4 regions of the Vibrio apostichopi genome follow, and region 4 is predicted to be linked to each of the others. Evidence: predicted binding sites of a transcription regulator. Region 4 holds the regulator's gene; each other region holds the start of a gene.
The links. The regulator PurR, encoded in region 4, represses purine synthesis genes. The targets are predictions, from matches to a motif close to TNANGNAAACGTTTNCNTNA.
Positions count from the first base shown of each region.

Region 1: a site for PurR is predicted at 5,544-5,563, ahead of purL (phosphoribosylformylglycinamidine synthase). Genes of this name have one in related genera too.
Region 2: a site for PurR is predicted at 5,835-5,854, ahead of pyrD (quinone-dependent dihydroorotate dehydrogenase). Genes of this name have one in related genera too.
Region 3: a site for PurR is predicted at 2,308-2,327, ahead of purT (formate-dependent phosphoribosylglycinamide formyltransferase). Genes of this name have one in related genera too.

Region 1 covers NZ_AP028067.1:736,279-744,416, reverse strand. The annotation lists gene dapD (2,3,4,5-tetrahydropyridine-2,6-dicarboxylate N-succinyltransferase) at 1-591, shown strand, start outside; gene QUF19_RS03315 (DUF3332 domain-containing protein) at 675-1,208, opposite strand; gene purL (phosphoribosylformylglycinamidine synthase) at 1,473-5,369, opposite strand; gene mltF (membrane-bound lytic murein transglycosylase MltF) at 5,699-7,267, shown strand; gene QUF19_RS03300 (hypothetical protein) at 7,582-7,716, shown strand; gene tadA (tRNA adenosine(34) deaminase TadA) at 7,774-8,138, opposite strand, start outside.
Region 2 covers NZ_AP028067.1:1,979,151-1,987,288, forward strand. The annotation lists gene QUF19_RS09085 (ABC transporter ATP-binding protein) at 1-1,033, opposite strand, end outside; gene QUF19_RS09090 (glutaredoxin family protein) at 1,011-1,229, opposite strand; gene rlmKL (bifunctional 23S rRNA (guanine(2069)-N(7))-methyltransferase RlmK/23S rRNA (guanine(2445)-N(2))-methyltransferase RlmL) at 1,297-3,417, opposite strand; gene QUF19_RS09100 (cell division protein ZapC) at 3,954-4,502, opposite strand; gene pyrD (quinone-dependent dihydroorotate dehydrogenase) at 4,697-5,707, opposite strand; gene QUF19_RS09110 (NAD-glutamate dehydrogenase) at 6,043-8,138, opposite strand, start outside.
Region 3 covers NZ_AP028067.1:1,630,934-1,639,071, forward strand. The annotation lists gene QUF19_RS07415 (thiopurine S-methyltransferase) at 274-927, shown strand; gene purT (formate-dependent phosphoribosylglycinamide formyltransferase) at 1,067-2,242, opposite strand; gene cdd (cytidine deaminase) at 2,410-3,297, opposite strand; gene QUF19_RS07430 (LrgB family protein) at 3,587-4,264, opposite strand; gene QUF19_RS07435 (CidA/LrgA family protein) at 4,267-4,638, opposite strand; gene sbcB (exodeoxyribonuclease I) at 4,663-6,087, opposite strand; gene QUF19_RS07445 (DUF4402 domain-containing protein) at 7,070-7,504, shown strand; gene QUF19_RS07450 (DUF4402 domain-containing protein) at 7,559-7,996, shown strand; gene QUF19_RS07455 (fimbrial biogenesis chaperone) at 7,993-8,138, shown strand, end outside.
Region 4 covers NZ_AP028067.1:2,491,249-2,499,386, forward strand. The annotation lists gene elyC (envelope biogenesis factor ElyC) at 1-805, shown strand, start outside; gene torR (two-component system response regulator TorR) at 1,001-1,714, opposite strand; gene torD (molecular chaperone TorD) at 2,003-2,650, shown strand; gene purR (HTH-type transcriptional repressor PurR) at 2,968-3,972, shown strand; cyclic di-GMP riboswitch class I at 4,143-4,228, shown strand; gene QUF19_RS11085 (TfoX/Sxy family DNA transformation protein) at 4,356-4,946, shown strand; partial or broken gene QUF19_RS11090 (IS3 family transposase) at 5,062-6,026, shown strand; gene istA (IS21 family transposase) at 6,235-7,767, shown strand; gene istB (IS21-like element helper ATPase IstB) at 7,778-8,138, shown strand, end outside.

The DNA.
Region 1 (8,138 bases), 1.8 Mb from region 4:
GCTGAGCGTCAAATCGAAGCTCGCCTTGCGGGTCGCGCTCTATCTGTAGATTGCGTAGACAAGTTCCCTAAAATGGTGGATTACGTGGTACCAACAGGTATTCGCATTGCTGACACTTCTCGTGTTCGTCTTGGCGCACACGTAGGCGAAGGCACAACGGTTATGCACGAAGGTTTCATCAACTTCAATGCAGGTACGACTGGCGTAAGCATGGTTGAAGGTCGTATCTCTGCGGGTGTTGTTGTGGGTAACGGTTCTGACATCGGCGGCGGTGCTTCTATCATGGGTACTCTGTCTGGTGGCGGTACTATGGTTATCTCTATCGGCGAAAACTGCCTACTAGGCGCAAACGCGGGTCTTGGCTTCCCAATGGGCGACCGTTGTACGGTTGAGTCTGGTCTTTACGTGACCGCGGGTACTAAGGTTCGTATGCTAGATAAAGAAGGCAACGAAGTTGAAATCATTAAAGCTCGCGACTTAGCTGGTGTTTCTGATCTTCTATTCCGTCGTAACTCGATTACTGGCCAAATTGAATGTCTTGCGAACAAGTCAGCTGTTGAACTGAACAGCGAGCTACACAGCAACAACTAATCTACGCGCTAGATGCTAGAAAATACTAAGCCGCTGGGGTTAAATCCAGCGGCTTTTCTTTTATAGCGGTAAAGCAGTGAAGGTTATGCTTTTTCTGCTGCTAGCTGTTCAAGAGCCTGAATAGAGGTTTCTGAAACTAGCGTGCCATCCATGTAGTAGCTGACTTTGTCGCCATCACGAACTCCCGTCAGAACAGCCTTTTGGCCATCGTTATAGGTGATGTCCATTTGAATGGTGTTCTGATCGATCTGTTGCATCTCACCCCATTCAATCTGACGATTGTTGAAACCAAGTGGTGCATCTTTCAATGAGTCATCTAAGCTATCGTTCACATCAATCATAGTGTCGACTTTACTATCAAAGATATGAGGTGCGCCTGTGAGAGGGTTTTTCCCCGCCCAGAACTCGATTGAGTTAAATACAATGTAATCGGCTGCTGTTGTTAGCGCGTAAACTGGCGCAAGCAAGAAGTTGACCCCGGCACGAGCGTAACGGTTATCTACAACCTCAACGTTGAACTTCATTAATTTCCCAGTAACAGCGTTACTACCGACACACCCAGCTAACGACATGACAATCGCTGCCACTGCAACTGCTTTTGTAATTGTTGTTTTCATAGATCCCTCTTATGCCACGATGATTGATTCAGTTTTTGAACGGCCAAATTGAATTGTTCTTGTATGAATACAAGAAATGATGGCCTAACAAATTGATTCCATAACATTTAGCGTAGTGGAGATTTTTAGAACAGCAAACTGCAAACCTAATTTGTTTCGCTCTGGTTCCTAAAATTTGTGTAATAAAAAAGCGCAGACCTTTCGATCTGCGCTTTTCATTTTTGATTAACCTAGCCTAGATTAATGCGGTATGTAGGTAAGTGATTAACCCACATTCTTACGTGCGTTTTGGAACATACGCATCCAAGCGCCATTCTCGCCCCAACCTTCTGGAGACCAAGAGTTAGCAACCGTGCGGAATACACGTTCTGGGTGAGGCATCATGATAGTCACACGGCCGTCCGTCGTTGTTAGACCTGTGATAGCGTTTGGCGAACCATTCGGGTTGTTCGGGTATTGCTGCGTTTGGTTACCGTTGTTATCAACGTAACGTAGAGCAACTGTACCTGAGTTTTCAATCGCATTTAGGTGGTCGTTGTCACGTACTTCTACGCGGCCTTCACCGTGAGAAACAGCGATTGGCATACGAGAACCTTCCATGCCGTTGAAGAATACAGAATCAGACTTCTGAACTTCAACTAAGCTGAAACGAGCTTCAAAACGCTCTGATTCGTTACGAACGAAACGTGGCCAGTACTCAGCTCCCGGGATAAGTTCACGCAGGTTAGACAACATCTGACAACCGTTACACACACCTAGAGAGAAAGTATCTTCACGCTTGAAGAAGTTTTCAAATTGGTCACGAGTAGAGTCGTTAAACAGAACCGACTTAGCCCAACCTTCACCAGCGCCCAGTACATCGCCGTAAGAGAAGCCACCACATGCCACAAGGCCGTTGTACTCTTCTAGTACCGCTTGACCCGTTAGGATGTCGCTCATGTGAATATCAGTCGCTTCGAAGCCTGCGCGGTCAAATGCTGCTGCCATTTCAACGTGAGAGTTAACACCCTGCTCACGTAGAATCGCCATCTTAGGCTTAGCGCCCGTGTTGATGTAAGGAGCAGCAATGTCTTCATTTACGTCAAAGCTTAGTTTCACGTTCAGACCTGGGTCTGAATTGTCTTTCTTCGCTTCGTGCTCTTGGTCTGCACAGATTGGGTTATCTCGTAAACCTTGCATCTTGTGCGTCGTTTCAGCCCAGATAGTACGTAGTTCAGTACGGTTACGTTGGATTACAACATCTGCGCCTGACTTAATCACTACTTCGTCTGATGCTTCAACAGAACCGATTACGTGTGAACACGCTTCTAGGCCATTAGCTGCAAGCGTAGAAAGCACTGCGTCTAGGTCATCGTTGCGAACTTGGATTACCGCACCTAGCTCTTCGTTGAAGAGTGCTGCTAGCGTATCTTTGCCTAGCGCCGCAATATCAGCATTAACACCACAGTGACCTGCGAACGCCATTTCAGCTAGCGTTACGAATAGACCGCCATCGCCTTTATCGTGGTAAGCCACAACTTGGTCGTTTGCTACAAGCGTTTGAACGCCTTCGTAGAAACCTTTTAGTTGTGCCGCATTGTCTACGTCTGCTGGCTTGTCACCAAGCTGCTTGTAAACTTGCGCTAGTGCTGTTGCGCCCATGCGGTTTTGGCCGTTACCAAGGTCGATAAGTACTAAGCTTGAAGCGCCTTTGTCAGTGCGAAGCTGAGGCGTAATCGTCTTACGAACGTCTTCAACACGTGCAAACGCAGTGATAACAAGAGACAGCGGAGAAGTGACTTCTTTCTGTTCGCCGTTCTCTTCCCACTTAGTCTTCATCGACATTGAGTCTTTACCTACTGGGATAGTAAGACCCAGTGCCGGACATAGTTCTTCACCAACAGCTTTAACCGCTTCGTAAAGACCAGCATCTTCACCAGGGTGACCCGCTGGAGACATCCAGTTAGCTGACAATTTAATGTGTTTGATATCGCCGATGTTGGTCGCTGCGATGTTAGTGATTGCTTCACCAACAGCTAGACGAGCTGACGCGCCGAAATCTAGTAGTGCTACTGGCGTACGCTCACCAAGAGACATTGCCTCACCGTGGTAAGAGTCGTAACTTGCTGCAGTTACTGCGCAGTTAGCAACTGGAACCTGCCATGGGCCAACCATTTGGTCACGAGCTACAAGGCCTGTTACCGAGCGGTCACCGATAGTGATAAGGAATGTTTTCTCTGCCACTGTTGGTAGGCGAAGAATACGGTCAACCGCTTCGTTTAGTTCGATACCAGAACGGTCAATCGCAGGGTTGTTTGCTTTTAGCGTCTTCGCGTCACGGTGCATCTTAGGTGTTTTACCTAAAAGGATGTCCATCGGCATGTCGATTGGCGTATTGTCGAAATGTGAATCTTCTAGTTTCAGATCACGCTCTTCAGTTGCTTTACCAACCACGGCGTAAGGTGCGCGTTCACGTTTACAAATCGCATCGAATGTTGCCATGTCTTTATCAGCAACCGCCATAACGTAGCGCTCTTGAGATTCGTTACACCAGATCTCAAGTGGGCTCATGCCCGGCTCATCGTTTGGCACGTCACGTAAGTTAAAGATACCGCCACGCTCGCCATCGTCTACTAGCTCAGGAAGTGCATTCGAGATACCGCCCGCGCCCACATCGTGGATGAATGCGATTGGGTTCGCATCACCAAGCTGCCAACAACGGTCGATAACTTCCTGACAACGACGTTCCATCTCTGGGTTTTCACGTTGTACAGATGCAAAATCTAAGTCTTCAGAAGAAGAACCCGAATCCATTGAAGATGCAGCACCGCCACCAAGGCCGATGTTCATTGCTGGACCGCCAAGAACAATTAGGCTTGCACCTACTGGGATCTCTTTCTTCTGAACATGATCATCACGAATGTTACCTAGACCACCAGCCAGCATGATTGGCTTGTGGTAACCACGTACTTCTTCACCTGCGTGAGAGTTTACTTTCTCTTCGTAAGTACGGAAGTAACCTAGTAGGTTTGGACGACCAAATTCGTTGTTGAATGCTGCGCCACCAAGAGGGCCTTCAAGCATGATATCCAAAGCAGTAACGATACGGCTCGGCTTACCAAAGTCAGTTTCCCAAGGTTGAACGAAGTTCGGGATCTTAAGGTTAGATACTGAGAAAGCAACTAGACCCGCTTTTGGCTTACCACCAATACCTGTCGCGCCTTCATCGCGGATTTCGCCGCCTGAACCTGTTGATGCGCCCGGCCATGGCGAGATTGCCGTTGGGTGGTTGTGCGTTTCAACTTTCATCAAGATGTGTGTTTTCTCTTGGTGGTAGTTGTACTGACGAGTTTCTGGATCTGGGAAGAAACGACCGACTTCAGAACCTGTCATTACCGCTGCATTATCTTTATAAGCAGACAGAACGTGTTCTGGTGTCGTTTCAAAAGTGTTCTTAATCATCTTGAACAATGATTTTTCTTGCTTAACGCCATCGATAGTCCAATCAGCGTTAAAGATCTTGTGACGACAGTGCTCTGAGTTCGCTTGTGCAAACATCATTAGCTCGATGTCAGTCGGGTTACGACCTAGCTTTTCAGTGAAGCTTTCAAGAAGGTAATCAATTTCATCTTCTGCAAGCGCAAGACCTAGGGTAACGTTTGCTTGTTCAAGCGCTTTACGTCCGCCAGTTAATAGGTCAACTTCCGCGTAAGGAGCAGGCTCAGCAACAGTAAATAGTGCCGCTGCCGATTCGAAGTCAGTGAAAACCACTTCCATCATACGGTCGTGCAGGATTGCTTTCAGCTCAACAAGTTGAAGCTCAGAAAGTTCAGAAGAAGTTTCAATGTAGAAAGCTGTACCGCGCTCTAGACGTGACACTTTAGCCAGTCCACAGTTGTGTGCGATATCAGTTGATTTTGAAGACCAAGGCGAGATAGTGCCTGGACGTGGCGTTGCAAGCAGCAATAAACCTTCAGGTTCATGCTCTTCAATCGTTGGACCGTAAGTCAGTAGCTTTTCTAGCTTCTCAACTTCAGACGCATCTAGGTCTGCCGTTAAATCAGCAAAGTGGGCAAACTCAGCGTAAATACCTGTTACAGGTAAGCTTAATTCACGACAAAGCTCTAAAAGCTTGTTAACACGAAACTCAGATAGAGCTGGGGAGCCACGCAAAATTCTCATGTGCTTAGGTCTCTTATGCAGTTGATTAAGGTGATATTGGAATAAATTCAGTGGGTTATAGGAACAACCTAACTGTTTTCTTCGAAGCTATTCCCGAAGGTTAACAAACCTATGCCGATTCCACCTCTTCAATGCGAGCGCATTATAAAGCATTTCTTTTTGTGACGTAACACCAAAAGCAACCGTTTGCGTTATTTTTTTCATCTAACGATATAAATGACAGTTTTGCTGCATTTATCAGCACTTTTACAACTGTTTAAATAAACCTGCTTTGCCAGCCTTGCGGGGTTTGGTATAAAGGGGCTTCCACTTTTCGAGATTTCATTTTGATGCATAAAATTACGCTGATCTTTTCGTCTAAATTCCTTTTGCTCGCTATCGCTCTATTCGGGATAACTGGATGTCAGATTGAGTCTGAACCTAAAAGTGTTCTTGAACAGATACGAGATCGCGGCGTTCTGCGTGTCGGCACACTGAATAACCAACTCTCTTATTACATTGGTCCCGATGGCCCTGCTGGCTTAGATTACGAACTGGCTCGTGAGTTTGCTGAAGAGCTTGGTGTAAAGCTTGAGGTTAAACCTGCATACCGCTTATCCGGCTTATTCCCTGCGTTGAAGAAAGGCGAAATCGATCTTATCGCGACCGGATTAACACAAAACAACAACCTGACACGTGCGTATCGCGCTGCACCTGCTTATTACTATGTAAGCCAACAAGTCGTGTACAAGAAAGGTCAATGGCGACCAAGAAACCTCGATCAACTGATCAAGTTTGAGAACGATCGTCAGGCCGAGTTTGTAAAAGAACAATCTGAATCAGAAGAAACGGCATCAAATGAAACACTGACGCCATCTTTAGTTGTGGTGAAAGACTCACACTTTGAACCAACACTAAAACAGCTTCAGAACACACACGATGACTTTATCTACGATGCGGTCGGTAATGCAGACATCAATGACCTGCTAAAAGAAGTATCAACCGGAGAGCGACTGTTTACCGTTGCAGACTCCATTGAGCTTTCCTTGGCACAGCGTTTATACCCTGATGTGGCTCTTGCTTTCGAACTTACTGAAGACCAACCTATCTCTTGGTACTTAGAACGTTCAGAAGATGAAAGCCTGTATGCGTTGCTGATTGAGTTCTTCGGTAACCTTAAACAGTCTGGTGAACTGGCTTCATTAGAAGAGAAGTACATCGGCCACATTGGTACTTTTGACTACGTTGATACTCGTGCCTTTATCCGCGCATTGGATAGCAAGCTACCAAAATGGTCACCACTATTTCAGAAATACTCACAAGAATTTGATTGGCGTTTGATTGCTGCTTTGGCATACCAAGAGTCACACTGGAACCCAGTCGCGCGTTCTCCAACCGGTGTTCGTGGCATGATGATGTTGACGCTGCCAACCGCGAAGAGCGTAGGTGTAACCAATCGTCTTGATCCGAAACAATCGGTACAAGGTGGCGTGGAATACTTACGTCGTATCGTGAATCGAGTACCAGATTCAATCACACAACATGAAAAGATCTGGTTTGCCCTCGCGTCATATAACGTAGGTTACGGGCACATGATGGATGCACGTCGCTTAACTAAAGCACAAGGCGGTGATCCTGACGCTTGGGGTGATGTGAAAGACAGGCTGCCTCTTCTAAGACAGAAGAAGTACTACAGTAAAACTCGTTACGGTTATGCTCGTGGTGATGAAGCAAGGAATTACGTTGAGAACATTCGCCGTTATTACCAAAGCATTATTGGCCATGTGAACAAGCGAAATAAAGAAGAAGAAGCGAGCCTTGAAGGTTTGGTGGTTATCCCACCTTTAGAGATCTCGGGCGCTGAATCGACAATCAGTACGGCTGAATCCGCTGTCGACGAAGCTGAGTCTTCCAAATAAATAAAAGAGCAATGCTATATAGCGTTGCTCTTTTTTTATACATGAGCCACTGGTTCGTAACGGCCGGTTCGCATTGAGAAACTAAACAAACAAAGTGACCGTTAAACTTAAGGTGTCATATTGCAGTAACAATCGAACTTTATAACGACACACCATAAGCGCCATGATGTTCTGTTGCATTCAGACACTGGCCATCGCGATGGTTACTCAAAAAGTATCGCTAAGTTCGCGACAGAGCTCATAAACAAATAACCACTATAATTAAAACTGAAGTCATAATTACAAAGCCAGACGACAAATAGGAAATCGTTGAAATGATGAAGAACAAACTGAAATCGAAACGCCTTGATAAGACCGTTGCTGCAAACCGTCGTAAGCGTATGCTTTCAAATAATAAGAAAAAGATCATTTGGCGCAACCGTGCTTTCATGCAGATACTTTCTGAGTAAATATCCCGAGTAAGTTTTCTGCGGCACTCTTACGATAGAGAGTGCCGAAGCTTGCTTCTATTTTTTGTTACAGACCTTGTTCTTGTTGCTGACCTTATTCTTATTACTTGCCTTGTCAGATTCTAAACACTGTTCTTCCAACAGACGGTCTTGCTTTCGTTTTTCTTTTATCTCTTTTCTACGACGCTTGAAAAACGCTTGCAGTTGCTCACGGCACTCTTTTTCTAACAAACCATTTTCCACGTCTGCATAGTGGTATGAGGCTTGGCTTTCAAAGAGATTCAATACCGTACCCGCAGCACCCGCTTTTAAGTCAGGTGCACCAAAGACAATCCGCTTCACTCGGCTGTGTAACAAGGCACCCGCACACATTGGGCACGGTTCAAGCGTGACGTATAAGGTAGTATCAAGTAAGCGATAGT
Region 2 (8,138 bases), 510 kb from region 4:
CGCGCATGATGTTGAAGCTAAAGTCTGTAACAATCTCTTTGCCTTCAAATGCAAAGTTAAGGTTCTCAGCTTCAAATACGATTTTACCTGAACGTGCAGACGTATCGATTTGGATGTTTGCTTTACCCTGTACTTCACGACGATCTTGACGCTCTTCACGAAGCTTTTTAAGAGCACGAACACGTCCTTCATTACGCGTACGACGCGCTTTGATGCCTTGACGAATCCAAACTTCTTCTTGCGCTAGCTTTTTGTCAAATTCAGCGTTTTGCATCTCTTCAACACGTAATGCTTCTTCTTTCTCTAGCAAGTAGTTGTCGTAGTCACCAGGGAAAGAACTTAGCTTGCCACGGTCAAGGTCGACAATGCGTGTTGCCATTGATTTGATGAAAGCACGGTCATGCGAGATAAAGATGATTGAACCGCGGAAATCTTTTAAGAAAGCTTCTAACCATTCGATCGTAGCTACGTCCAAGTGGTTGGTAGGCTCATCAAGCAGTAATACGTCAGGGTCGCATACAAGCGCACGTGCAAGTGCTGCTTTACGTTGCCAACCACCAGACAGTTCCGTCAGTTTGGTATTGGCTGTTAGTTTAAGAGCAGCAAGAACATTACTTACGCGATCTTCAAAACGCCAAGCATTGGCATGATCCAATTTTTCTTGAACGCGAGTAAGACGGTTTAAATTCTTTTCGCTAGGATCTTCTGCAATAACATCAAGTAAGTTGTGGTATTCCTTAAGCAACTCACCTATCTCAGCTAAACCACCAGATACGTATTCGTAAACAGAGCCTTGCTCATTACGCGGTGGATCTTGCTCTAGACGAGATACAACCACATCTTGTGTGATCTGCATCTTGCCGTCATCCATGATGATGTTGCCAGACAAAATCTTCATCAACGTTGATTTGCCTGCACCATTACGGCCAACCAAACACACACGTTCGTTTTCTTGTAGTGCGAAATCCGCACCATCTAATAATGGGTGATCGCCAAACGCTAATTGCCCATTATGAATTGTAAGTAATGCCATTCTTCTTTAACCAATCGTTAAGTTCTAACAAGCCAAATGGCCAGTTAAGCTCTGAGTGTTGAGACAAGTCAGAGCTTTCAAATTTGAGCACCGGAATAGTGACCCCGTAACGGGAAAAGAGCTCATCATCCAATGCGATATCCACCACATTGATCTGATGACTTATATTCAGCTGTTCCGTGAGTTTGAATGCCATCTCACATAGATGGCACCCTTCTGTACTGTAGAGAGTCAGCACTATATATCCTTATACAATCTCTTAATTACTTATGAGTAATCAACCAGCAGTTATGAATGTGCTTGTTACGAGAGAAATCCAGAGGCAATGTCTTAGACGAGATATTCTGAGCTTTAAGCCCCAGCTCTTCTAGACCTTCCATATCCATCTTGAAATGACGCTTGTTGTTAGAGAACACAATCGTGCCTTCTTCTCTTAGAAGACGCTTTAAGTCTTCCATCAATTGGATGTGATCACGCTGAACATCAAAAGATTGATCCATACGCTTAGAGTTTGAGAACGTCGGCGGATCAATAAAGATCAAATCGTAAGATCCTTGCTCTTTCGCCAACCATTGTAAGCAGTCAGCTTGAACGAATTGGTGTTGACGACCAACACGGCCATTCAGATCCATGTTCTCTTTTGCCCACTCAAGGTACGTGTTTGACATATCTACAGTCGTTGTAGAGCGAGCGCCACCTACTGCAGCATGAACAGAAGCGCTGCCTGTGTAAGCAAACAGGTTCAAGAAGTCTTTACCACCAGCCATCTCACCAATACGACGACGAGTGATCTTATGATCTAAGAACAAGCCTGTATCTAGATAGTCATGAAGGTTAACAATTAACTTAACGCCGTATTCGTTTACTTCTAGGTTAGAAGAGTCTTGAGCCATCTTCTGGTATTGAGAACGACCCTTCTGCTTCTGACGAACCTTAAGCACGACGTTGTTTGCTTCAACGCCAGTCACTTGAATAGAAGCACGGATGATATCGGTTAAACGACGCTTAGCTTTGTCTTCCGGCACATCTTTAGGTGCTGCGTATTCTTGAATCACAAGGTGACCCGGGTATACGTCAATCGCTACATTGTATTCTGGTAAGTCAGCATCGTAGATACGGTAGCAATCTAGTTGCTCTTTCTTAGCCCACTTACCGATCTTGCCGATGTTCTTTTTAAGACGGTTCGCGAAATCAGGAGCAATGAGCTGTTCTTGCTCACCAGTTGGACGCTCAGACATAGGGCGGTCTGAAATTGAGTAGTTCTTTTGGTGACACGGTAATGCACCGTTGTTCAGTTTGAATTGTTTGTCTGCACGCATACGCAAGCAGCTAAGTAATTCATCAGAACTTGAGAAGATAGAAGCGTTGCAACCGCCAAACTCAGCTTTCAGTTGGGCACCAAATGCTGTGTACAGTGCAATCAAGCCAGGCTCTGTACCTAAACGCTCACCATAAGGAGGGTTTGACACAATCACACCATCATTGAACTCTGCAGGGCGTTTAAGCTTTGCTGCATCACCTACTTCGAATTCAATCAACTCTTCAACGCCAGCACGACGTGCATTGTCACGCGCCGTTTTGATCATTCGCTCGTCATTGTCATAACCGAAGAACTTACATTCTACTTTCTTAACGCCACGACGGCCTTGAACGTTCGCTTCTGCTTTCACTTCAGCCCAAAGCTCTGGTTCGAAATCTTCTAGTGATTCAAAACACCATTTCTGACGTTTCACACCAGGTGCCATATTTGCAGCCATCATCGCCGCTTCAATTACTAACGTACCTGAACCACACATAGGATCTAGGAAAGGTTTCGTTGCATCCCAGCCACTACGAAGAAGAATCGCTGCAGCAAGAGTTTCACGCAATGGTGCGCGACCGGATTCTGGACGGTAGCCACGTTGATGAAGGCCACTGCCTACCATATCCACACCAAGAATCGCCTTGTCGCGGTGCAGACGAACGTGAATACGAATATCTGGATTTTCTTTGCTGATAGATGGACGTGGTAAAGACTTCTTCTCAAAGCAATCTACAACGGCATCTTTTACTTTCATCGCACCGTATTGGCTATTACGGATTTCGTTGTTCGTACCATTGAAATCAACAACGAAACGCTTAGTGCTATGGAATTGATTTACCCAGTTAACCGCTGTGGTAGATAGGTAAAGATCCATGTCGTCCATACAAGTGAATTCTGAAAGGACACGTACAAATCGAGAAGCCAAACGGCTCCACAAACAACAACGATAAATTTGCTCATTGGTGGCTTTGAATTTAACACCTGCTTGAACAGGTTTTGCGTTTGTAATCCCTAGTTGGGTTAGTTCTTCAACTAATAAATTCTCAAGGCCATTTGAGGTAACCGCTAGATATTGATTCATAGTGTTCTTTTATTGATAAAAATGAGCTCGATTATACCTGAATTTGCTACTAGAGCATCACACTAAACTCGTCTTTTCATTGAATCTTTCGACTAACTGCTTAGCAAATGCTCAGTCATGAAGCGATCGCTTACTCGCATCCCCTTACAACACAACAACTCTCAATCTCACAGAAATAACACTCATCGATAGGCTTAAATCATTAAGTGCATTTATATTCACCCTTAATTTGGTATATACCAGAGGTAAATTTAAGTTGAAACTTAGCAACAAAAGACCCCAAACAGGGAATAAACAGAGGAAATCCGTTATCGATAGTGTGAGAATCGGTCGAAATTGAGGTTAAAAAAGATACGTTTTTTACAAATTAAATAGGTGAACAACGTCATTCAAATGAATGAACTACGTCGTATTTATTGAGATAGACTTTTTTAGGCACAAAAAAATCGGCTATTAAGCCGATTATGGGGAAGGTATTACAGGTTTATTCGTAGCGATACTTGAGTGAAGTGATGCTCTAGGTTAGAGATTAAAGGCTAACCCACCATCGCAATATGCGTTTGATGAAGGATGGCATTTGCGTCAGTCATTCTATCGTGCATGACTTTAATCGAGTCTCCAAAGCGTAACCCTTTTGAAGGCGTTAGCAGGAACTCTTCTAGGTCTACAAATGCACATAAGCTCGCACACTCTCCTACTTCTAATACAATGAAGTAACCAAGACTATGCTCGTTATTCATTTGTACAATATCCCCTTCTTGAGGATATTCATGGCCAGCGCCTTGTGAGTCGAAGAACCAGCTTTTAGGCTGTACAGGCTTATGGAAACGCTTTGCAGCAACACAATAAAGTGCAAGCTCTGCTTGTCGTGGCTCAGACAGTTCTAAGCCTGAAATTTGTTCTTTGAAGGTTTGGTAGGAAGATGCATCATCAACAGTGAATTCATTATCTTTAAAAGCGCAATCCACCAGCTTATTGCGGACCAGATTCGTTTTAAAAATCATATCCTCTCCGAGGTTTAGCATCAATGAACATTGCTGCTCATCGTAATACCAACTCCATGTATCGCTAGGTTTAAGCATCATTTCGTCTCACACTGTTGAACCATTCCATTAGGTAAAACGCAAAATTACCTTCAATTACAGTAATTTTACTGCGCGATAGACAAAAAAAAAGAGGAAATGAATTCCTCTTTCTTATTGCTTTTCTCTACAACTCAGTGAGTTACAGTGTCTCTTTTATCAAGACGATGCCGGATCATAGCTCAAGCTTTTACGAACTACAGGTTTTTAACGATGTCACGAACAAGGCCTGGACCTTTGTAGATGAAACCAGAGTATACTTGTACAAGCTTAGCGCCTGCCATCATTTTCTCTTTTGCAGCAACGTAAGAGTCAACGCCACCTACCCCGATGATCGGCAGTTGGTCACCCAGCTCTTCGTGAAGTTTACGAACAACTTCAGTACTGCGAGATTGAACTGGACGCCCGCTTAGGCCACCCGCTTCGTCGCAATGCTTCATGCCTTCAACGATACTGCGATCCAATGTCGTGTTGGTTGCGATCACACCGTCGATCTTATTTTTGATCAATGATTCGCAAATCTGGCTGATTTCGTCATCGCTTAGATCCGGAGCGATCTTAAGAGCAAGCGGGACATATTTGCCATGCTTCGCTTCTAATTCAGATTGCTTGGTTTTTAGTTCAGACAACAGATCATCAAGTGCTTCGCCATATTGTAGTGAACGAAGTCCTGGAGTATTTGGTGAAGAGATATTTACCGCAATGTAACCTGCGTATTGGTATACCTTCTCCATACAGATAATGTAATCTTCTGCGCCCTTTTCAATTGGCGTGTCTTTGTTCTTACCAATATTGATACCTAAGATGCCGTCATAGTTCGACTTCTTAACATTCTCAATTAGGTTATCTACGCCTAGGTTGTTAAAACCCATGCGGTTGATAATACCTTCGGCTTCAACAAGACGGAACAAACGTGGTTTGTCATTACCTGCTTGTGGACGAGGAGTCACAGTCCCTACTTCTACAAAACCAAAACCCATTGCGCCAAATGCATCAATACATTCGCCGTTTTTGTCTAGGCCGGCAGCAAGGCCAACTGGGTTTTTAAAAGTAAGACCCATGCACTCTACAGGTCGGTGAGGTAATTGTTGGCGATACAAAAGATCAATAGGTGTGCCGGTGAAGCGTTTGAAATTTTGAATTGCAAGATCATGAGCCTTTTCGGCATCAAGTTGGAAAAAGCCAGTTCTGGCTAGACGGTAAAGCATTGTGCCTCCGATAGAAAAAAGCGCCGTGTAAACGGGGCGATATTATTTACTTATTTACCCAACTATTCAATCTATTACTGTCTGTAAGGGTAAGATAATCGAGTTTGCTAACGAATGAGGTTTATTATTAAGCAAACGTTACCGTATACTCCGACCGATCGCCCATTTGACTATCATTCGTGTAACCAACATCAATTAACTCGACCAATTAGAAGCTAAGTTGACTAACCATAAGTGGCTCAATGAAATAATTGGACATGTCATTCACTATTCAGCCAAACGAAAAAGGCAGACCTAATGGCCTGCCCTTGTTTCTTTTCGTTTTTATCTAATCGCTAGTCTGTCGACATGCAGTTTAGATTCAATAGCATCAATTCACGTAGTGCTACTGAGAACTTAGCAAACTCATGAACCGAACCTACCTTAAATTCGTTCAAGATGCTTTCCCAACGATGTAGAGAAACCGAGTTGCTTTCCATCCAGTCATCAAGCGCTTTAATCACATCAATATCTGAAGCACAACCGCAGTTAAGTACTTGGCCAGTTAGCTGACGTTGCTGCCAATCCAGATCTTCTCTGAATGCCGCTCGTGCCAGTGCTTGCCAGTTGTTGTCTACCGCTTGGCCATTGATTTGCTTCAAGAACCAGTGCAATGACAAGCGGTCACCAAGATTAAAGTAAAGCTTAGAAGCTTGTTGTACTGTTTTGCCTGTTTCACGAGCCACTGTAGATATATCCAGTGCTGAGTACAAGCTAGACAAACGTGCGACTGAATTGGCTAACTCAGCGCTTACGCCTTGGTCAATCCATAGCTGTGCCATTGCGTTATGCTCTTCTACTTCAGAAGCCACTAGGTTTTCATCCAGTTTCTCTGTGATAGTAAGAACATCGCCTTGGTAAAGTTCAATCAGAGCTTTCACTGACTGTTTACCAGTACGGTTTCTTAGTAACCAACGAGCCAAACGACGAAGTGTACGACGAACATGGTAGATCAATTCATATTGAGCTTCAGAACTTGAAACATTGTCCAGTTCACGGATGCTCTTCAGAACATGGCCAAGACCGTAGATTTCACGTGATGCCGCGTAAGCATTTGCAATATCAACGATATTTGCGCCCGTCTCTTCTTGCAGACGAGTAACGAAGTTACAACCCATTTCGTTAACCATTTGGTTAGCCAGTGCCGTCGCAATGATTTCAGAACGTAGTGGATGATTATCCATGTGCTGAGAATAGTTACGACGTAACGCGGTTGGGAAGTATTGCATTAGCTGCTGAGCATGGAATTCATCATTAGCGATATCATCACTAACAAGATCTTCTTTAAGCACCATTTTACCGTAAGCAACAAGTACAGAAAGCTCTGGTCTTGTTAGGCCTTGACCTTGTTTTTCACGCTCAAGCAATGTTTCGTCATCTGGGATGTATTCCAAACCACGATCCAAGTACCCTGCTTTCTCCATAGTGTGAATAAAACGGATTTGCTCTTTGACTAAGCCAACACCTTGATGCTCAGTAACCGAAATAGATTCAGCTTGGCAATATGCGTCGTCTAGTACGATTTCGCCAACTTCATCTTCCATTGATTCAAGTACTTGGTTACGTTGCTTAACGGTTAGATCACCATTAGATACCAAGCCATTCAAGAAGATCTTAATGTTTACTTCGTTATCCGAACAGTCAACACCACCAACGTTATCAACGAAGTCGGTATTAACGCGGCCACCCGTTAGCGCATATTCGATACGACCCAGTTGAGTCATACCCAAGTTACCGCCTTCACCAACAACCTTAGCTTTCAAGTCACGGCCATCGATACGAAGCACGTCATTTGCACGGTCACCAACATCAGTATGAGTCTCGTTTGAAGACTTAACATATGTACCGATACCGCCATTCCAAAGAAGATCAACCTGCATAGACAAGATCGCTTTGATCAAGTCATTCGGTGCCATTGATGCTTTCTTGGTACCCAGCATTTTCTGAATTTCAGGCGTCAAAGGGATCGACTTAGCTCGACGAGAGAAGATGCCACCACCTTGAGAGATAAGGTCTTTGTTGTAATCTTCCCAGCTTGAGCGAGGTAGATTAAACAAGCGCTCACGCTCTACCCAGCTTGATGCTGATTCTGGATTCGGGTCAATGAAGATATGCATGTGGTTAAACGCAGCTTGCATACGAATATGCTTAGACAACAGCATACCGTTACCAAACACATCGCCCGCCATATCACCTACACCAATAGCAGTGAAATCCGTTGTTTGACAGTTGATGCCCATTTCACGGAAGTGACGCTTAACAGATTCCCAACCACCTTTCGCGGTAATACCCATCGCTTTATGGTCGTAACCGTTAGAACCACCAGAGGCAAACGCATCGCCTAACCAGAAGTTGTACTCATCAGACACTGAGTTTGCGAGATCTGAGAACG
Region 3 (8,138 bases), 860 kb from region 4:
TACACTAACCAATCTAGCTATATATTAGATGGGGCTAGTTAAGACCGAAACCAACTCTAACGTTTAATATTGCTTTAAAATGTGAAGATATAGACAAATCATTTAAGCGTTTGTTCCCAAATTTTGAGAACTTTGAACCTCGGCAATCTTCTTTGTTAACTCGCGTCGTTTTCTACTATGACTCATGTCGTTTTTAAGTTTGAATCAAGCGAAGGTTGCTCTTACTTCTCTATACTGTACCCTTGCATTATGACTGTTTAACATGAACGAAAGATGAATAATCCTGAATTTTGGCACAATAAATGGGCAGCCAACCAAATTGGTTTCCACCTTGAAGATGTAAACCCGCTTCTTATCGAATTTTGGCAAAAGACTAACCCTAGTTACGACAAGAGTGTCTTCGTGCCTCTTTGTGGTAAGAGTGAAGATTTGATTTGGTTAGCGACCAAGCATGAAGAGGTTCAAGGTGTCGAATTAAGCCAGATCGCGGTTCGCGCATTTTTCTCTGAGCATTTATACACACCGACAGTGACTCAAATCAGTGGTCAACATGAGCTGTACCAATTTGATGAGCTGAGTGTTTACACCGGTGACTACTTCACTGCGCCCATTCAGCCTGTCGACATCATTTATGATCGTGCTTCGTTGGTGGCTTTGCCTGCTGAGATGCGCGCGCAATATGTGGAACGTTTGAAGCAACTGTTAAAGCCTGGCGGCAAGATCTTGTTGGTTACATTGGATTACGACCAACGCGAAATGGCAGGGCCTCCGTTTAGCGTGCCTAAGCTAGAGATCGATCAGTTGTTTGCAGGCTATAAGATCACTTTGTTGAATCAAGATATTGCAGATGATGAACACCCTAAGATTGCGAAGAAAGGTTTGTCTCGATTCAGTGAAGAAGTGTATTTGATTGAGTCTGACGCTTAAGCTGAGTTTGCTTTTAAGCTATCAGCTATCAGCTATTAGCTAACGGCAACAGCTAAAACGAACAAAAAGACGGGCTCGATAGCCCGTCTTTTTTATTGTTCAGATTTGAAGTCGTGATTGTTCAGAATTGAATAGCTGGTTAGTAAATCACTTTTACTTTTGCCGCGCTTTCAATGGCATCTTCGATCGCTGTCTCTGTGCTGTTGCGACGAGTTAACGCCACACCAAGACGACGGCGACCATAAATGTCAGGCTTACCGAACAAGCGAACTTGCGTTTGTGGTGCGTCTAGCGCTTCTGCAAGGCCTTCAAAACGGATATTCGTTGATGTGCCTTGGCCTAAGATAACCGCTGATGCACATGGGCCGTATTGAGTAATCGACTTAATTGGCATACCTGTAAATGCGCGAACGTGTAGTGCGAATTCCGACGAGTCTTGAGACATCAAAGTAACCAAGCCAGTGTCGTGTGGGCGAGGGGATACTTCATTGAAGATCACGTGGTCGCCTTTAACAAACAACTCAACACCAAAGATGCCGTGGCCGCCTAATGCGTTAACTACTTGCTCTGCGGTGTATTGCGCCGCTTTAAGAGCGTTGTCTGACATGATTTGTGGCTGCCATGATTCACGGTAATCACCGTCTTCTTGGCGGTGGCCAATTGGTGCACAGAAGTGAACACCGTCGACTGCACGAACGGTAAGCAGTGTGATTTCGTAATCAAAGTCGATGAAGCCTTCAACGATTACGCGACCCGCGCCAGTACGACCGCCTTCTTGTGCGTAGTCCCAAGACTTTTGAATGTCTTCTTCTGTTTTGATAACGCTTTGGCCTTTACCTGAAGAACTCATTACTGGCTTAACAACGCAAGGCATACCCACGAACTCAACGGCTGCTGAGAAATCTTCAAAGGTGTCTGCAAAGCGGTAAGGAGATGTGCTCAGCTTTAGCTCTTCTGCGGCTAGGCGACGGATACCTTCGCGGTTCATCGTCAGCTTGGTTGCATTCGCAGTTGGAACGACATTCAACCCTTTTGCTTCTAGCTCTACCAACTTGCTGGTGGCAATCGCTTCGATTTCCGGTACCACATAATCTGGTTTTTCTAGTTCAATAATGGCTTCTAAAGCGTCAGCGTCTAGCATATCCAATACGTGACTGCGATGTGCGACTTGCATAGCCGGTGCGTCTGCATAACGGTCACAAGCAATAACTTCTAAACCTAAACGTTGGCACTCGATAGCCACTTCTTTGCCAAGTTCACCTGAACCTAATAGAAGTACACGAGTAGCATTTTCACGAGTAGCGGTACCAAACATAGAAATTCCTTCCGATCTTTTGAACGATTGATTGAAAACGGGGTGATCATACTTATTTAAATGACAAAAGCAAACGTTTGCGTAAGTTGCTGCGTTAATTACAAGTATAAAAAAAGCAGCCCCGTTAAATAGGGCTGCTTATTTAAATTTTTGTTAACTAGATGTACTTAGATTGCTAAGTAAGTCACTGGAATGTCGGGATTAATCGCTTCTAATGTAGATTGCGTATCCGCTAGGTGACTGATGCTACCGTCGGCCATTTCAACCAACGCTGCGTTTTCAATTTGTTCAAAATCGAAGCCAGCCAATTTCAGCTGAATTAGAGCCACTTGTAGAGGTGGTAGGCTAGGGTTGAACGCTGCGTTTTCAGCGTAAGCACCCGTGAAGATCTCGCCAGTTGTCAGTTGTAGTGAAACGCCACTTAGGTTCTTAGTGTAAGGAGCGTGGCTGCGGTTCAATGCAGTTAAAGCGTCTACAACAACAGGGTTCATTTCATCTGTTGTGTATTGGTGGTTCAGCTTTGTCATCAAGCCAGTTGTCACACCTAAATCGGCAGGGCCGAATGAGTCTGGCAGGTACTCTTGCAGAGACATTTCATCACGTTGTGGCAGCTGAACTTTAAGTTCTTTTGCTGTTGTCAGCTCATTCATGAATTGACGACAGTGACCACAAGGGCTGAAGTTGATCGTGATGTCAGAAAGGCCTTCTTCTCCCTTCATCCAAGCGTGGCTGATGGCTGATTGTTCAGCATGAACTGTTTGACCAAGTTGAGCACCTGCGATCTCCAAGTTTGCACCGAAGTACAAGCGACCAGATAGGCCACGCACGATGGCACCAACATAGAATTCAGAAAGAGGCGCATAAGAGTATGCTGCTGCGATTGGCAGTAAAGCTAGGCGAACTTCTTTATCAGAAAGACCGCTCGCATCTAGCAAGCTTTGCAACTGCTCTTTAGAGATAGTGGCGTCAAAGTTGTCTGCTAATACGATGTCACTCAAAAGCGCTTTCATTGATGTTGGAGCACTTTCCAGCGCCAGGGTAATACGACTGTTCATGTTGAATCCTTAATTGACCTTAGGCTTTAATTCTATGCAATGCTCAGGATTTTTCTGTGACATTGATCGCTATTATATTGTTGTTGTTACATTGGTTTGCATAATTAGGGTGAGGTCACAGATGAAATCGATTGCAAGGACAAAAATCATCGTTGATATCGCAAATCAAAGGTTAGTTAGTACCGTTATCGCTGAATAATGGCGACGAAAAAGCCCAAACAGACGCTGAAATAACAGTGTGATGTTTGGGCTTACATGATCTTATAAAAATAATTTCAGAGTCGATTGGTTAAGAGTAGAGCCAAATCACCACTGAAAATACGCTAGGTGCGATGATTGAGGTGATAACCCCACAAAGAACCAACGCCAACGAGCTGAATGCCGCATCTTCTTGGTTCTTTTCAGCACATGTAGCGGTACCTAAAGCGTGAGATACCGTGCCCATGGTTAAACCTCTGGCGATTGGGCTCTTAATTCCAATTAGGTTATAGATAGGGTAAGCAAAGATGGCTCCGAACAGACCAACGATTAACACCAGAATCGCTGCAATCGCTGCTTCACCGCCAAGGTGGCTTGATACTTCCATTGCAATCGGAGTGGTGACGGATTTACCTAGCAGGCTCGCAATTAGGCTTAGATCTGCTTTAAAGGCAACAGCAATCAATGCTGTCGTGGTCATCGACATTACACTGCCCAGCGTACAAGCAAAGGTAATGATGCGCCAATTAGCTCGAATTTGAGGCAACTGCTCATACAAAGGGTAAGCAAGTGCCACAACCGCAGGCTGAAGCATGTAAGTAATCCAAGTGTTGTCTGCGTAATAGGTCTCGAAAGGGACCTTGAAGAACAACAGGATAGGAATAATGATACTAATGCTGATCAGTAACGGATTACACAGCGGTGAGTTCACTTTTTGGCTGACCCAACGAGCAAACAGAAACACCACGATAGTGAGTAGAATCCACATGATTATTGACCTCTCGAAAGCAAGCGGTCTAAGAACCATGATAGAGAGACCAATACGATCAGTGTTCCACCAACTGCACTCGCCATAATTGGTAGTGCATTGGCGATAAGCATGTCGAAGTGATCCATTAGCCCGACACTGATTGGGACGAACAATAAGATCATCAAACGAATAATCAAACTGGCACCGGGCTGAACCCAGTGCGAAGGAACGATACCAATCACCATGGCAGTAAACAGAATCAACATGCCAAAAATACTGCCTGGGATTGAGGTCTCTAGATATTGTTGTAACGCGTTACCTGCTGTGAGAGCACCTATGATTAAGGTGAAGGAGATTAAGCAGTAAACGAGTTTGATCAATCTTTCTTTCAAAGTGTCACGTCTCTTGATTATGAATTAACTAGCTAACTTTTCTACGTACTGATAAACCGCTTTTAAGATAGCCATTTTCTTCTCGTCGCTTTCGTGTTCATGCGCGAGGTTTTCGAGGTTCAACATATAATCCTCTAAACGACTCTCATAATACTCACGACAGTGGTTAGCCCATTTCAGTTGTTCAGCTTCGTCTAGCGTCCATGGGAAATGGCGAGCGCGGTAACGGAACAACAAAGGCTTGATACGTTCGTCACCAAAAGTGATGTCCAGTGCTGCCAAGTTATTCGGGTCAGTTTCGCGAAGGATGTTCATCGCGGTTTTATCGGCTGGAGAGAAGAAACCGTCGTAAAGATGTGTGTCTACGTCGTCGCTTTTCTCGTATTCACGTTCTTGTGAATACAAACCGATCAGCTTTTCACGGATCTCTGGATGTTCACGTAATAGGCCTAGGTTCTTCAAGCATTGTTGACGGTCGATACCGATCGTTTCTGCGTTTTCAGCGGTGAGCGTTTTTGCTGGCGCGAGAATAGGGCACTTGTTGAGTTGTACCAGTTTGATTGGTACTGGCAGTTCGTCTTCAGCAAGCTCACTGCGCTTGGTATAAAGCCTTTCTCTTAGTTCATCCGCATCCATTTCCAGTAAAGGACTTGGATCTTTCGCTAGGTCGACCACAATAACCGCGTTTTGGTTGGTTGGGTGCCACGCCATAGGCACTACCCAGCTTGTGTAATTACAATCACGACCAAACATGCCTGACACGTGCATTAAAGGTGTCATGTTTACGATGTCGACTAATTCATTCAACTTGCGTTTGTGGCGCATGTTGTAGAGGTAATCAAACATCTTAGGTTGTGCGGCCTTTAACTTCTTAGCCAGTTCGATAGTCGCAATAACATCAGCCATCGCATCGTGCGCGTTTTCGTGTTCGATGCCGTTTGCCACAGAAAGGTGTTCCAGTTTGAAACTTGGAAAACCTTCATCGTTTGTTGGCCAGTTAATACCGTCAGGGCGCAGTGCATGGACTGCACGCATCACATCCAATAAATCCCAACGTGAATTGCCGTTCTGCCAGCTCCACGCATATGGGTCAATGAAGTTACGGTAACAGGTGTATCGTGTCACTTCATCATCGAATCGAATGCTGTTGTATCCCAAGCTTGTGGTGTTCGGCTTAGCAAGCTCGGCATGAATCTTAGCGATAAACTCAGGCTCAGGTAGGCCTTGTGACATGGCTTTCTGAGGCGTAATTCGAGTGATTAATGCAGCTTCAGGTCCAGGCAGATAATCAGCAGGAGGCTGGCAGTAGATAACTAAAGGCTCCCCGATAATGTTGAAATCTTGGTCGGTACGAACACCGGCGAACTGACTCGGGCGATCTTTCGCTGGGCTAACGCCCCATGTTTCGTAATCGAAAAAGAAATAGGTCGACTGATTATCTGAACTCATTGAATTTCCTGAACAGCAAGCGGGAGCCGTTTACTGTGGCTGAAGGTTAGTTTTGTTCAGTATCTGATAGTATGCGGTACGCGTGCAACCCAGATCACAAATAAATTGCCGTAAAACGGTGGTTTACTATTCAATCGAGTCGATAGGCGTGCTTTTGAATCCAATTGTGACTCTTTATTAGTAACCTTTCTGTCTGTTTGCCTCTTTCTATCACCTTATCTATTGGTCTTTATGAGCTGGCTTTTATGAATTGGGATTGAAGTTACCGCGAACGACCTTGTTTTCGGTTTTCGGTTTGCTCTAGCGGCTGTGATTAGGGTTAGAGGTGCATTCATATTCTTAGACAGGTGTATAAGCTATCGTACGAGTGTTTAAATCGCTGAATCTTCCTGTCTGGCGCTTTGCCACGCAGGTGTCCGTCTGCAATATAATTCTCTTAGCCTTATTTAATTATGGGGTATTTATGAGTGTAGGAATTAACTTAATTAGTGAGTTCTACTTGTCTCATCTTTAATACTTTATAGACACCTTGTTTTAATTGGATAACAAAAGGATTGGTAATATTTCATTTTTATTACAGCTTGAGGTAAATGCTAATCTGTTTCACTTTTGAGACTGCATTGCAATACGGTGATCTATATAACAATTAACCTTAATTAAATAAGTGTTTATTGTTCTTATTTATTTTTGGTTGTTTTAATTGATTTATCTACCATGAAAAATAATGGCGCACAAAAATAAAGGGAATTAAATGTAAAACCAGTTTTATATATATTTAGTGGAATTGTTTAAATACCACTATTTTTGCTAGTGTTATTTGTGTCAATTTGCGTGATCTTATTCTCACTGCGCCTCATTTCTTTATAAATTAGTGTCAATGTATATATTTTATAAATAGGATTGCTGTTACTTGATTGTTAACTCTGATTAACTATTAGGTAACCCTAATAATAAAGCCGATTTTATATAAAGGATTAAAGAAATGAACAAAATTTTTAAGGTTGTTGCTGTCTCTGCACTTTCTATCTCTTCAGCGAACGTTTTCGCTGTGAGTGACACTTTTGATGCAACACTAGAAGTAAAACAAGCAATTACGATGACAAAAACAAGTGATCTTGACTTTGGTATCATCACTTCAGATAACACAACCGATGTTGTTATCGCTCAGGGTGATGCAGGAGCTGCGGCATTTACTCTTTCTGGAGAGTCTGGTGATGCAGTAACAGTAAGTATTTCTGATACTAACTTAGTTAACGGTGTAAATACGATTGCAGCAGAATTCGACTTTAATAACGCTATTACTCTTACTGGTGGTAGTGCGGATCTTAATATTGGTGGCACAGCACGTACTTCAAGTGCAACATTAGTTGCTGGTACTTATACTGCAAACGTTGCAGTAGATGTTACTTACCAGTAATTGATATAAAACAAGTCTAATAATAGCGACTGCTATTTATCAGTCGCTTTTACTATGAAACTATTTTTAAAACATTCCCTTTGTACTGCCATCATGGTTTTTTCTTTTTCATTATATGCATTAGAAATTATTCCAGAAAATATGGAAGTAAAGTTTCCAGGTATGTATATCTCTGGATCTGGACAAAATGCCGATGCTAACCCGGCGAATAGCCAGGTTTATGTCGTGCGTTTTTATGTTGAAGGTGAACCAGGGAAAAAAATTGTGGTTTCTCTTCCTTCAAAGCAATACCTCAACCATTCTCGTAAATCCAAGCGGCTTCGTATTCGGAAGTTCTATTTTGGTTGTGGGTTATCAAAACGAGGCCGAGCCAAAATAAAAGGCAACGGCAGAACCAAATTATTGTGTATTGGTGCAAAAGTGAAAATTGGCGCTAATCACCCTGCCGGTGTTTATACCAGTACTATCCCCTTTGAGGTTAATTATAAATGAAGTTGTTTATCTCATGCGTTTTCGGCTTACTTTTCACTGCTCAAGCCTATGCTCAACTCCTGATCGCTCCGACTCGTTTTGTTCTTGATGCTGATACGTCGGTAACGGAAAAGATTGTTGTCGAAAACAACTCCGATCAACC
Region 4 (8,138 bases):
AGCAATGTTAATTCTCGCTTTTCTGGGTTTAGCCCTAGTGATGTTTACTACCAAAAGGAAGACTGGTTGCCTAATTACCCTTTCAGCCCTCTGTGGTATTTTCCTAATCGCTTTCCAACCAGTTTCTAGTCAACTTTTAATGCCAATGGAAAGGCAACACACCGCATTTTTACCCGTAGACGACACCATCGACTACGTTATGGTTCTAGGAAGTGGTCACGTCGTCGATGACCAAATCCCACCAACCTCAGAACTTAGCCGCACAGGATTAATGCGTTTAAGCGAAGGCATTCGTATTCTACGCCTTTACCCTGGTGCAAAACTCATTTTGTCTGGCTACGGTGCAGGCACTGAAGTGAGCAACGCAAGAATGATGGCCAAAGTAGCGTTAGCATTGGGCGTAGCAAAACCTGACATCATTCTGCTTGAAACCGCTAAAGACACGTGGGAAGAAGCGCGCCAAGCGGCCGCATTCGTTAAAAATAAAAAGATGGTGTTAGTAACATCGGCGAGCCACATGACTCGCGCCCTGAATGAGTTCCATGCGGCAGGCATGAAGCCATTACCCGCACCAACTAACTACCTTGCACAAGAAGGCATTGTTGAACCTTGGAATAAGTACATGCCTAAAGCGCTCTATCTTGAACAGACAGAACGTTACTGGCACGAAACGATGGGATTGGTTTGGCAGAGCCTACGTGATTGGCTAGACACTAGTAATGACAATATCGAAGAACCTGTCGTTATCCCTGAACCTTCTATTTTAGAAGAAGACGATGGTGTAGCTTCTGCAGCGCAGTCTTAATGAGAGTTATTGATTTCAAATAGCTGCTTTAGTGTCACTGCTTTCACGTAACGGCTTTCGAGTTACTCATGAATCGTCAAGAAAGCTATAAGCTATAAGCTATAAAATGAAACGCAAATAAAAAGCCGAGACATCAATGATGTCTCGGCTTTTTTACGTTCAAATTTTGTTGCTGACTAGAACTCCTAAAGGGAATCAGTCTCCAGCAAACATGTAACCTTCACCGTGAACCGTCACAAAGATTTGTGGGTTCTTAGGGTCAAACTCCATCTTCGCACGCATGCGACGGATTAACACGTCGATGGTTCGGTCATTTGGAGCATCCACTCGGTGGCTGATCATGTTCAAAATACGTTCACGACTTAACACTTGGTTAGGGTAAGAAGAAAGCGCAACGAGCAGCTCATATTCTGCTTTAGTCAGCTTAACTGGCTCACCGTTTTTACTTAAAGCACGACGAGGGATATCAAACGTCCACTCACCAAAACGAACCACAGATTCGTCTTCTGCTTCAACTGTCGCACCAACCGCTGTTTTACGAGCAGCAGCAATACGCCAAAGTAAGTTTTTAACTCGAACTAATAACTCGCGAAGTTCGAAGGGTTTAGTAACATAATCGTCTGCGCCCATTTCTAGGCCTACAATTTTGTCGATGCTATCCGTGCGTCCAGTAACTAAAATAATCCCAATGTCCGATTGACTGCGTAATTCGCGAGTTAGCATCAATCCATCTTCGCCTGGTAAGTTGATGTCTAGCATAATGAGGTCAACGTTGTTTTCTTCCAACACGTTTCTCATTTGAGCGCCGCTTTCCGCTTCACTCACTGTGTAACCTTCGTTCTGGAAATATCCAACCAGCTTACTGCGGGTTACCACATCATCTTCTACGACTAATACGTGATAGCTCATCTACACCACTTTTCTTATTTAATAGTTTCAGTAACCATTCTATTCATAACTAGTAACAATTCTAGTGGTACAGCAGATAAAAGCGAGAAACATGAATCTTTTTTGATACAAGACAATCTAAAACCTTGCTATTTATCGTCCATCGCAATTCAATATAGGCATTACGACTAACGAGTCACTTTGCGTTTAGCAAATAACCTTGTTATTGAGCCTTGGTGTGCTTATGCCCAAATGACTTCACGATGCTTGGGTATATAAACATCACAAGACTAAATCAGGATCTATGAAATGAAAGATACGAAAGCATTCAACGAACAAAGAGCTGAAATATACTGGTGGCTATCAAGCTTGTTCGCTAAAGAGCTCACACAAGAAGAACTCGATCACTACCACTCTGTTGAGATTCGTTCTTTTCTGACTGGTTTAGGCGAAAACGAAACACTTAAGCCTGCGATTGATAAACTGGTAGACGCATTGAACCGTCTACAAACACGTGAAGATGCCCAACTAGAACTGTCTGCTGACTTCTGCGATCTATTCTTAAAGACAGATAAACATGGTGCTCTACCTTACGCTTCAATGTATATCGGCGAAACGGGTCTGTTAAACGACAAGCCAGCCAAAGACATGGAAGACATCATGGCTAAGCACAACTTGGTGGTAAACCAAGATCTAAAAGAACCAGCCGACCACATTGCTATCGAACTTGATTTCCTTGGTAATCTCATCATCCGTTCAAATGAAACTGAGCTTGAAGAAGAATTAGAAAAATCGTTCGCTGTTCAACAACAGTTTATTGAACAACAACTTCTTACTTGGGTACCAAAGTTCAACGCTAGATGTCGTGAGATCGATTCATTCGGTTTCTATGCATCGGTTGCCTCTCTTCTCGTTGCCTTCTGTAATCTGGACACTCAGTATTTAGCGGGTGAATAAGATTCGCTGATGATTAAGTAAACAAATTCAATAAAATGTGACAATTCACCCAGATTTCTGGGTGAATTTTATTGCGAGTAATTTCTAGTCAGTCTAAAATTGTGACCGCAAACGATAAAATATGAAACATTCACGAAATGCTATGCTTATTTAAGTTCAGAGCATTTCGGTGTTAAGACAAGCCGCTCAATAGCGGTTTTTTGTTTTTTAGCACTTTAATACCCCAAAGAGCCCTACAAATTTAAGCTCTTAGTTAGGTAGCTTAACGGCTACTTTATTCCGTACTTTGGGAAAGTAGCTTCTAATAGGATAAAACCATGGCCACGATAAAAGATGTCGCTCGCTTAGCAGGCGTATCAACTACCACCGTTTCTCACGTAATCAACAAAACGCGTTTTGTTGCAGAAGCGACTCAAGAGAAAGTAAACAAAGCCGTTGACGAATTAAACTACGCGCCAAGTGCTGTTGCTCGTAGCTTGAAATGCAATTCAACACGCACTATCGGCATGCTAGTGACTCAATCAACAAACCTCTTCTTCTCTGAAGTGATCGATGGTGTTGAAAGCTACTGCTACCGTCAAGGTTACACTTTGATTCTGTGTAACACGGGTGGTATCTATGAGAAGCAACGTGACTACATTCGAATGCTTGCAGAAAAACGTGTAGATGGCATCTTGGTTATGTGTTCTGACTTAACAGAAGAACTTCGTGGCATGTTAGATCGCCATGCAGATATCCCAAAAGTTGTCATGGATTGGGGGCCTGAAACCTCTCAGGCTGATAAAATCATCGATAACTCTGAAGAAGGCGGCTACCTAGCAACTAAGTACCTGCTAGAACGTGGTCACACAAAGATTGCTTGTTTAAGTGGCCACTTAGACAAAGCAGCATGTGTAGAACGCATCGCGGGTTACAAACGCGCACTCAATGAAGCGAAGGTCACAACCGACGAAAAGCTCATCATTGAAGGTAACTTTGAGTGTGATACCGCTGTACTTGCGGCTGATAAAATTGCTCAGATGGAAGATCGCCCTACCGCTGTGTTCTGTTTTAACGACACAATGGCACTTGGCCTAATGAGTCGCCTGCAACAGCAAGGCATTCGTATTCCTGAAGATATTTCGGTTATCGGTTACGACAACATTGAACTTGCAGAATACTTCTCTCCACCATTGACGACGGTTCACCAACCTAAACGTCGTGTTGGTAAAAATGCATTCGAAATTTTATTGGAACGCATTAAAGATAAAGATCATGAAAAACGTGTCTTCGAAATGCATCCTGAAATTGTTGAACGAAGCACAGTTAAAACGTTAAATTAATTGATAAATCGAGTTTAATTTCATTAAGCGCACCTTTGGGTGCGCTTTTTTTATAAGCAGCCAAAATAAACCCAGTTGCATAACACCAAGATCATTAATTGAAGCAACATCACATTTTGAAATATCAGGTGTGAGCCTCATTCAACAAAAACTTTATTCTATTAAGTCAGTCACGCACAGGGCAAACCACTCGAAAGAGTGAGACGCAAAGCTTCCGGCCTAAACCACTCGTTGGTATGGTAGCGGGGTTACCGATGGCAAAATGCAGTAGTTACTAACAATTTAGTAATTTACGGCTTATTGACAATTTAATTGCAACATTTTGCTAATCTCTCGGACCTGCTTATTTGGTGGCGTAGTTCAAATACACCGAGATAAATAACATGGATAAACCGATACTAAAGGACTCAATGAAATTATTTGAGCCCCTAGGAAAAATAAAATCACGCTCAATGTTTGGTGGATTCGGGCTTTTTGCTGATGACACTATGTTTGCTCTGGTTGTAAATGACCAGCTGCACATAAGAGCGGACAAAGACACAACAAAGCAATTCGAGCAACAAGGGTTTCAACCATACGTCTACAAAAAACGTGGTTTCCCTGTCGTCACTAAGTATTTCGCATTGCCGGAAGGTTTGTGGCAAGACCAAGAAAAAATCTTGCAACTTGCTACGACGTCTCTGGGTTTTGCTAAAGAAGAGAAAGCTGAGCAGTCTTCTGCTAAGCCAACTCGACTAAAGGACCTCCCTAACCTTCGACTGGCTACCGAGCGTATGTTGAAAAAGGCGGGGATCGATTCCGTAGAATGTTTATATGAATCTGGCTCTGTAAACGCATTTAACGCCATCAAGGAATCGCATGCTTCCTCAGTCAGCATTGAGCTGCTTTGGGCGCTTGAAGGTGCGATCAATGGTACTCATTGGTCTGTAATACCGCAGCAACGTCGTGAAGAGCTTATCAGTCGCGTCAATTAATATTGTCAGTTCAAACTATCTACATAACTAAGCCGCATTCTTGCGGCTTTTTTTATAAAAGTTGTACCGTCCTAAATATGGTTGACACATTTCCAACATGAAATTGGAGAGTGTCATGAAAACAACAAGTAGACGTACTCAACGAGATTATTCTCTTGCCTTTAAATTGGCAGTCGTAAGCCAAGTTGAAAAAGGCGAAATGACTTATAAGCAAGCTCAAGAACGTTATGGGATCCAAGGTCGCTCTACCGTTTTAGTTTGGCTTCGCAAACATGGTCAACTAGATTGGTCTAAAGGAACAGAACAATCGAGAGCGTTAGGAGCGACTATGTCAAACTCTTCCTCAACTCAAACCCCAGAGCAACGAATCAAAGAACTCGAGCAGCAATTAGAAGAGACTCAGCTCAAAGCTGAGTTCTTTGAAGCGGTTGTAAAAGTCATGGATCGAGATTTCGGTGTCCGAATCTCAAAGAAGCGCAAGGCCGAGTTATTAAGGAAAAAACGGTCAGAAAGTTGACCGTCACTAAAGCTTGTCACTTCATCGGTATTACACGACAAGCTTTCTACAAGCGCTGTGTTACAGAAATTCATCAGACAAAGAAAGATGAATCAGTACTCGGTTTTGTGAAGGAGCAAAGGATGATGCACCCTCGTATAGGGGCTCGTAAGATCAAGTATTTACTTGCTCAGAATGATATTGAAATCGGTCGAGACCGCTTATTTTCTCTGCTGAGAATGAATCGATTATTAGTGCCGAATCGAAGGGCTTATCATCGAACCACAAACAGTAATCATCGCTTTTACTGCCATCCAAATCGAATCAAAGAAGGCTTAATACCGGAAAGACCAGAGCAATTATGGGTTGCAGATATTACTTATCTAGCAACGCGGTGTGGTAGTACTTATCTCAGTTTAGTGACGGACGCTTACTCAAGAAAAATCGTGGGCTATCACATAGGTGATGATATGAAAGCTCGCACGGTCAAGCAGGCCTTTTTAAACGCGTTGAAAGAGCGGAAGAATACAGGTGAGCTTGTACATCACTCAGATCGAGGTGTTCAATACTGCTCTGTGGAATACTGCATATTTCGGAGCTAGCCGACCGCCTATTTCGGTTTTAATCGACCACCAAATCCGTTTTTAACCGACCACTCATTTCGGTTTTAATCATCCACTTTTCGGTGTGTTTCCGAAATCGATGGTCGATTTACCGAAATAAACCTCTTTTCTCTTTTAAATCAATAGGTTTAACCTGAGTCTTTCATGTTGAGAGCACTAAGGATAAATCATGCCGAAAAAGAGAATGCCAATGAATAAAATTAAGGAAATCTTACGCCTCCGATACGAGTGCAATCTTTCTAATCGACAGATCGCCGCTTGCCTCAATATTGCTCATTCCACTGTATCCCAGCATCTATCCCGATTTAAATCCAGTGGCCTCACGTGGCCACTGGAAGAGACTCATCATGAAAATCAAGTCACCCAAGCTTTGTTTGATGGTCGCTCATCTTCTCAGCATAAAGTGATGCCTGATTTCACTCTCTGCTACTTAGAATTGAAGCGTAAAGGGATGACTAAAGCTTTGCTTTGGGAAGAGTATTGTCATCAGCATCAAGACAAAGCCTATGGCTATACACAGTTCTGCGAACTGTATAGACGTTGGCTAAAGACACAAAAACGCAGTATGCGCCAACTTCACCATGCTGGTGACAAGCTCTTCATTGACTACTGTGGCCCAACGATCCCTGTTGTGAATCCAGATACAGGAGAATGCCGACATGCTCAGGTATTTGTCGCCACTTTAGGAGCGTCAAATTACACCTATGTCGAGGCGAGTGAGAGCCAAGGGCTTGAACACTTCCTCATGGCTCATGTGAATACCTTTAATCACTTTGGTGGTGCTCCGAATCTACTTGTACCTGATAATCTGAAATCTGCTGTAACGAAAGCAGACTGTCATAGCCCTATCCTCAATGAGAGCTACCGAAAACTGGCACAACATTACGGCGTTGCTGTGATGCCAGCCAGGCCCTACAAGCCTAAAGATAAAGCCAAAGCTGAGAACGCAGTTCTCATCGTAGAGCGCTGGATAATGATGCGCCTTCGCCACCAAGTGTTCTATACAATGGCTGAGCTGAACCTGGCTATCCGAAAGCTGATGCATGACTTAAACCAACGAGAGATGAAACAGCTTGGTGTCAATCGACATGACTTGTTCAACAAAGTTGACCGTCCAGCGTTAAAACCACTGCCATCGCAACCATATGTGTATATCGAAACTAAACGAGCAACCGTCTCCCCTGATTATCACATTCAATATAAAAAGCACTTCTACTCTGTGCCGCACCAACTTGTTGGGCAACAAGTTGAGCTTGAAGCAACGCATCAAATAATACGTATCTACCACAAAGGGAGCATTGTTGCTCACCACTGCACAAGCCAAAAAGAATATGGTCTCTCTACCGTTTACGAGCATATGCCAAGCAACCATCAATACCAATCATGGACACCCGAGCGTTTTATCCGTTGGGGAAAATCTATTGGGCCAGCCACAGGTGAACTGACTCAGATGTTGCTCAAACGCCCAGAGCATGAAGCATTGGCCTTTAGAAGTTGCTTTGGGTTACTAAGTCTTGCCAAAAAGCACTCAGACGCACGGTTAGAACAAGCTTGCCGAGATGCCTTAGTGACAGAGAAGCCATACCTTGGCTTCGTCAAAAACTTATTGAAGAACCATCGAGAAGGCACTCTCTCTCAGCCTTCCACTGATACCCCAAACCTTAAACACACTAATGTTCGTGGTTCCAACTACTACCACTAGGAGAAACAATATGGACGCAATAATCCAACAGTTAAAATCACTACGCCTAAGTCATGCTTCTGATGCACTGGAACAGCAAAGGATACACCCCGCGACCTATGCTGAACTTGGCTTTGAAGAAAGGTTAGGACTCATCCTTGATCATGAGATAGTGAACCGAGATCAAACCAAAATCCAACGACTTAAACGGCAAGCCAAGCTGCGCCTAAGCGCTAGCGGTAATCAACTGGACTACCGCCCAGAACGAGGCTTAAAAAGAGCAATGATGGGAGAGTTATTATCAGGCACTTATTTACAAAAGCGACAGAATGTCCTGATTACAGGTGCAACAGGTGCAGGTAAAACCTATGTTGCTTGTGCGCTCGCCGAGC